2 linked regions of the Cystobacter fuscus DSM 2262 genome follow. The protein of the gene in region 1 interacts with the protein of each later gene in a pairwise test. Links are inferred from orthologs where the notes say so. Each region holds a gene or a part of one and is shown in the gene's direction. Other genes may lie near its edges. The genes, in order: D187_RS15250 and mobA.

Region 1 (3,265 bases):
ATGAGACCACTGACGGACACCTTGTGGTCCACGTAGGCCGGCAGCACTTCCTGATCCGGCCCCTGGAGGATGAAGATCAGCTCGCGCTTGTCGCGGCCGATCACCACGAGGCCCGGCAGGCCCTCCACGACCGTCAGGCGGCCCTTGAGGCTGCCCTCGCCCACCACGCCCCGGCCCTGGCCGGCGGTGAGCAACTGCTCCATGTCGCGCTTGTTGAGGGGCTCGCCCGGCGGGGGCAGCTTGGTGGCGCGGGGACGAGGCTTCTCGACCGGAGGAGCGCTCGGCTCGGCGCGAGCGCCCTTGGAGCCGGACTCCTTGCCCTTGGTGGCTTCCTTGGGCTTGGCGGACTCCTTGCCCTTGGCGGCCTCCTTCACCTTGGCCGCCGCCTTGGCCACCACCTTCGTGGCCGCCTTGGCGACCTGCTTCACCTTGGCGGCGGCCTTCTTCGCGGCAGGGGCCGCGGACTTCTTCTTCGCGGGGGCCTTCTTTCCCGCCTTGGACGCCTCGGTCGCCTTCGCCACCAACTTCGCGGCCGCCTTCGCCACGCGTTTGGACGCGCTCTTGAGGACACCCCCCGATTTCGCCGACTTGACCTTCTTCGCGGCGGGAGTCGCCTTCTTGGCCCCGGACCTGGGCTTGGCCATCGACGCTGTCTCCTTGAATTCCCGTGTCATCTCAACGGGTTGGCACACCTGACCACGACCAGATCAGGTCCTCGCGATCATCACGGCTTGTAACGGTGATCATCAGACCTGTCAAACAAAGTCTTGAATTTCCTGGGGACTTTGATGCCAAAAGGGGCCCCTCGCTACACGCCTGTAACGGGTTGTTCCGCCCCCTACCCTCTCTCCGAGGTCGCCCCCGAATGAAGGATGACACCGAGTTGCTCGCCGTGGAGGAAGCGCGAGCCCGCACCCTCGCCCTGGTCCAACCGTTGTCCACCGAATGGGTGCGTTGGGAGGACGCGCTCGGGCGCACGCTGGCCGAGGACGTGCGGGCCCAACGCACCCTGCCGCCCTGGGACAACTCGGCCATGGATGGCTTCGCCGTGCGCAGCGCGGACCTCTCGGCCCCCCTGCCCGTTCGTCTGCGGGTGGGGGAAACCATCTACGCGGGGCAGACGCCGCGCGAGGAGGTAGGCCCCGGGACGTGCGCGCGCATCATGACGGGGGCTCCCCTGCCCGCTGGCGCCGACGCGGTGGTGATGCGCGAGCGGACGCGGCTGACGCCCGAGGGCGACGCGGTGGACATCCTCGAGGGGGTGGGTCCCGGCCACTTCGTGCGGCCCCGGGGGGAGGACGCGCGCGAGGGCGAGGTGCTGCTGCCCCGGGGCACGCCCCTGGGAATCCCCGAGCTGGGCCTGCTCTTGGGCCAGGGGCGCACGAGCGTGCCGGTGCCCCGCCGGCCCCGGGTGGCCATCCTCTCCACGGGGGACGAGCTGTGCCCGGCGGACGCCCCCGCCGAGGGCCGCATCGTGGATGCCAACGCGCCCGCGCTCAGCCTCGCGGTGATGCGCGCCGGAGGGGTGCCCTCGGTGCTCGGCATCGCCCGGGACACCCGGGAGGACGTGTCCCGCCTGCTCGCGGCCGCCGAGGGCCATGATCTGGTGCTCACGAGCGCGGGCATGTCGGTGGGCGAGCACGACTTCGTGCGCGAGGCGCTGGCGCAGCTGGGCGTGGCGCAGGACTTCTGGCGCGTGGCCATCAAGCCCGGCAAGCCCCTGGCCGTGGGCCGCAAGGGGGGCACCCTCTACTGCGGGCTGCCCGGCAATCCCACCTCGTCCCTGGTGACCTTCGAGCTCTTCGTGCGCCCCGCCCTGCGCCGCATGCTGGGACACGCCGACGTGGAGCCACCGCGGGTGCCGGGCCGGCTCGCCGGGGAGCTGAAGAAGGCCCCGGGGCTGGACCACTACATCCGGGTGACCGCCGCCTGGCAGGAGGGCGAGCTGTGGGCCCGGCCCCTGGCCACCCAGACCTCGGGAGCCCTGCGCTCCGCGGCCTCGGCCACTCATCTGCTTCATTTCCCTCGTTCTTCCAGTAGGTTGGCTACTGGGGACGAGGTCGAGCTATTGCCCCTGTCCTGGAGTGCCTAGAGGAACAACGGCACCCGATGAGCATCCATCTTGTGTCCCCAATTGTTGTAAGGGAGAAAGGTCTTCTCATGTCCGACACGCCTCAGGTCCTCCCCACCCGAAAAAGCTCTTCGCTCCTGGAGCGCTTCTCCGAAGCGGACGTTCCGACGGAGCGAGGCGTGCTGCGCACGGTCGTCTTCCGGGAGAAGCGCAATGGCCGGGAGCACGTGGCCCTCGTCGTGGGGGACATCCACGACAAGGAGGGGGTGCCGGTGCGCGTGCACTCCGAGTGCCTCACCAGCGAGGTGTTCGGCAGCCTCAAGTGCGACTGTCGGCAGCAACTGGACCGGGCACTGGACTTCGTCACCCAGAATGGCTGTGGCGTGGTGCTCTACCTGCGCCAGGAGGGCCGGGGCATCGGCCTGGGTAACAAGATCAAGGCCTATGCGTTGCAATCCCAGGGGTTGGACACGTACGAGTCCAACCGGAAGCTGGGGTTCGCCGATGACCTGCGCAGCTACGACGTCGCCGCGGAGATGCTGCGCTCACTGGGAGTGCGTTCCGTGGATCTCATCACGAACAACCCCCTGAAAATTGCAGGATTGGTGGAAGAGGGTATTCCCGTACGCCGACGCATTCCCTCGCGTACGGCGCATAATCCACATAACGTGGACTACCTGAGGACAAAGCGCGAGCGCACGGGACACCTGATTGAGCTCTTCGCCGAGGACGACACAGAAGCGAAGGTGGGCTGAGGACGCGCCGGGCCAGGAGCACGCCGAGCCGCGAGTCCCCTTTCACGTCCGGTTCTGGGGGGTGCGTGGCTCGGTCCCCGCCCCTGGACCGAAGACCCAGCGCTATGGGGGCAACACGCCTTGCGTCGAGATGCGATGCGGGGACGAGTTGCTCATCTTCGACATGGGCACGGGGGCTCGCGCGCTGGGCGAGTCGCTGAGCGCCGGCAGTGGACCGCTGCGCGCGTCCATCTTCCTGTCCCACTACCACTACGATCACCTGCAGGGGGTGCCGTTCTTCACCCCGCTCTTCAACCCCCGCTTCTCCTTCACGCTGTATGGCGCCACCCGAGAGGGACGCTCGGTGAAGGACGTGCTGGCCGGGCAGATGGTGCAGCCCTACTTCCCGGTGACGATGACCCAGGTCGTCAAGGCCGCGCTGACCTACCGGGACATGGCG
Region 2 (3,177 bases), on another replicon or contig:
GGTGGCGCAGGAGCAGGGGCCGGGCGAACTGATCGAAGGCGACGAGGGCGGCGCCCGGCGTGCCGGGCAGCACGACGACGGCGGTGGTGCCCAGGCGCGCGACGGCCACGGGCTTGCCGGGCTTGAGGGCCACGCCGTCCACGAGGAAGGTGGCGCCCAGCAGGGTGAGCACGCGCTTGACGCGATCCTTGTCCCCCACGGACGCGCCTCCGGTGGTGATGAGCACCTGGGCGCGGTCCGCCAGGCGCAGCACGGCCAGGCGCAGCATGTCGTCGTCGTCCCCGGCGCGCTCCCGGGCGACGACCCGGGCGCCGGCCTCCCGCGCGAGCGCGGAGATGAGCACGAGGTTGCTCTCGTACACCTGGTGGGGGAGGGCCGCCTGGCCGGGCGGCACGAGCTCGTCGCCGGTGGCGAGCACGGCGACGTGGGGCGGCGGGCGCACGAGCACCTGGGACTCGCCGAGCGAGGCGATGACGCCGAGCACGGAGGCATCGATGCGCTGGCCGGCGCGCAGCAGCGGGGTGCCCACGAGCAGCTCCTCGCCCTCGGGGCGGATGTCCTTGCCGGGGGGAGCGGGGACGAAGATGTCCACGGCGCCGCTGTCCGTCACGGGCCGGGTGACTTCCTGGCGCACGACGGCGGTGGCGCCCGCGGGCAGGGGCGCGCCGGTGAAGATGCGCGCGGCCTCGCCGGGCTGGAGCGAGCCCGAGGGCAGGTGGCCGGCGTAGATGGTGTCGGTGACGCGCAGGCGCACGGGCTGCTCGCGCGTGGCGCGCAGGGTATCCTCGGCGAGCACGGCGTACCCATCCATGGCGGACACGGGGCAGCCGGGCACCGAGCGCGAGGCGACGAGCTCCCGGGCGAGGAAGCCTCCGAGGGCATCCAGGAGGGGGACGGGCTCGGGGGGCGCGGGGGTGAGCGCGCCGAGGGCGGCCCGCCGGGCGGTGGCGAGGGGCGTGAGGGACATGGGGAAGCCGTGCACCGGGCTTTAGCCCAAGCGGAGGCGGGCGGCGACGGGGCGCGGGGGGAGTTTCGCGTGGTGGACGACCCCGGGGCAGCGGGCGGGGGTCGCGGACGAGCCGTCATGAGGAGCGACGAGGTGAGCGAGCGGGTGGAATATCCGGAGGTGACGCTGGCGGTGATCGCGGGGGGACGGGGCTCCCGGCTGGGGGGCGTGGCCAAGGGCCTGCTGGAGGTGGAGGGACGGCCGGTGCTCGAGCGCGTGCTGGTGCTCGGCGGGCTGTGTGGGGACGTGCTGCTGGTGGCCAACGAGCCCGGGCCCTACGCGCGCTGGGGCCTGCGCGCGGTGGCGGACGTGGTGCACGGGCGGGGGGCGCCGGGCGGGGTACACGCGGCGTTGGTGGGTGCTCACACCGAGTGGGTGCTGGCGGTGGCGTGCGACATGCCCTTCGTGACGCGGGAGGTGGCGCGGGTGCTGCTCGGGGCGCGCGCGCCCGGGGTGGACGCGGTGGCCTTCACGGTTGCGGGCCGGGTGGAGCCGCTGCTGGCCCTGTACCACCGCGCCCTGGCACGCCCCTGGGGCGAGGCGCTCGAGTCCGGGGAGCCCTCGCTGCGCGCGCTGCTGGCGCTCAGCCGCGCGAGGCTCCTGCCCGAGGAGGCTTTACGGGCGGTGGATCCGGCGCTGCGCGCGGTGGTGGGCGTGAACACGCCGGAGGACCTGGCGCGTCATGGCGTCTCGCTGCCCCCGGCGGAAGGCGGAAGCTGAATCCCGCTTCATTTCAGACCGGACAGGCCCGGGTTCCAGGTAAGGTGCGTTTCCTCCAGCTATGGATCGACTCAAGGACAAGGTGGCCCTCGTGACGGGGGCGGCGTCGGGGATTGGCCGGGCCACGGCGTTGTTGTTCGCGAGGGAAGGCGCGCGGGTGGTGGCGACGGACATCGCCACCCTGGGCGAGCAGGTGGCGCGGGACATCCGCGCCGAGGGCGGGCAGGCGCTGTTCCTCCTGCACGACGTGACGGACGAGGTGGCGTGGCACGCGGTGATGAGCCGGACGCTCGAGGCGTATGGGCGGCTGGACGTGCTGGTGAACAACGCGGGCATCTCCACGTCGCGCGCGGTGACGGAGCTGTCGCTGGCCGAGTGGCGCGAGCAGCTCGCGGTGAACCTGGACGGCGTCTTCCTGGGCATCAAGTACGCGGTGCGCGCCATGCGCACGGGCAAGCGCGAGGGCTCCATCGTCAACGTGGCGAGCGTGTCCGGGCTGGTGGGCAGTCCGGGCACCGCGGCCTATTCGGCGAGCAAGGGCGGGGTGCGCATGTTGAGCAAGGCGGTGGCGATGGAGTGCGCGGCCGACCGCATCCGCGTCAACACCGTCTTCCCGGGCGGGGTGCGCACGCCCATCTGGCAGAACGCCGACTGGTGGAAGGGCTTCGTCGATCAGGTGGGCAGCGAGGCCGAGGCGTGGAAGCAGTTGGACGCCTCCGCCCCTCTGGGCCGCATGGCCGAGCCCGAGGAGATCGCCGAGGCCATCCTCTACCTGGCCTCGGACGCCGCGCGCTACGTCACCGGCACCGAGCTCGTCGTGGACGGCGGCTACACCGCGCGCTAGGCCCCGCGCGCGAGCGCCTCAGGACGCTTCTTCGTCGGCCGCGTACTCGCCACGTGCCTCAAGCACGCGTCCGAGGTTGTCCTCGATCCAATCCACCAGGGACTCCACGCGCTCGGCCACCTCGCGGCCCAGGGGCGTGAGGCTGTAGTCCACGCGCGGGGGAATCACCGCGTAGGCCTCGCGCAGCACGAAGCCGTCCTGCTCGAGCGCGTGCAGCGTCTGGGCGAGCATCTTCTCGCTCACCCCCCCCACCTTGCGCCGCAGCTCGCTGAAGCGATGCGTGTCCTCCAGCAGGCACACCAGCACCAGCACGCCCCAGCGGCTCGTCACGTGCTCCAGCACCCCGCGCGAGGGGCACATGGGCACGAGCACGTTGCCCTGCTCCCTCGCCTCGCGTGCCGCCTTCGCCACCTTCGTGGCCAATCGTCCCGGCTGCTTTCTTTCCGCCATGTTAGTCACTTACCCAAAGGTGGGTACTTACGCAAGGTAAGTGACGGCGTTAGGGTAAGTGCAACTCGAACGCGGCACACCCGCGACACAAAGGGAGTCCCCATGTTTCTCGTCACCGGAGCCACTGGAAAGCTGGGCCGTCACGTCATCGAAGGGC

Evidence for each region.
Region 2: the proteins of D187_RS15250 (region 1) and mobA interact in binary tests that used the Escherichia coli proteins (3 or more experiments, as listed by UniProt). The link is inferred for Cystobacter fuscus DSM 2262 from one-to-one orthologs.

The regions. Positions count from the first base shown.
Region 1 is NZ_ANAH02000008.1:98,568-101,832, forward strand. Bases 22-2,978 are described here. They hold D187_RS15250 (molybdopterin molybdotransferase MoeA), read left to right. Parts: upstream 22-865; coding sequence 866-2,092; downstream 2,093-2,978. Other genes in these bases: D187_RS15245 (protease inhibitor I42 family protein), read right to left, coding at 22-644; ribA (GTP cyclohydrolase II), read left to right, coding at 2,161-2,826; D187_RS15260 (MBL fold metallo-hydrolase), read left to right, coding at 2,957-2,978. Also shown: more of D187_RS15245, read right to left, coding at 1-21; more of D187_RS15260, read left to right, coding at 2,979-3,265. UniProt on the Escherichia coli protein: Catalyzes the insertion of molybdate into adenylated molybdopterin with the concomitant release of AMP.
Region 2 is NZ_ANAH02000004.1:87,132-90,308, reverse strand. Bases 37-2,905 are described here. They hold mobA (molybdenum cofactor guanylyltransferase), read left to right. Parts: upstream 37-1,084; coding sequence 1,085-1,726; downstream 1,727-2,905. Other genes in these bases: D187_RS04935 (winged helix-turn-helix transcriptional regulator), read right to left, coding at 2,589-2,905; D187_RS04940 (SDR family NAD(P)-dependent oxidoreductase), read left to right, coding at 1,788-2,570; D187_RS04950 (molybdopterin molybdotransferase MoeA), read right to left, coding at 37-967. Also shown: more of D187_RS04950, read right to left, coding at 1-36; more of D187_RS04935, read right to left, coding at 2,906-3,020; D187_RS04930 (SDR family oxidoreductase), read left to right, coding at 3,123-3,177. UniProt on the Escherichia coli protein: Transfers a GMP moiety from GTP to Mo-molybdopterin (Mo-MPT) cofactor (Moco or molybdenum cofactor) to form Mo-molybdopterin guanine dinucleotide (Mo-MGD) cofactor.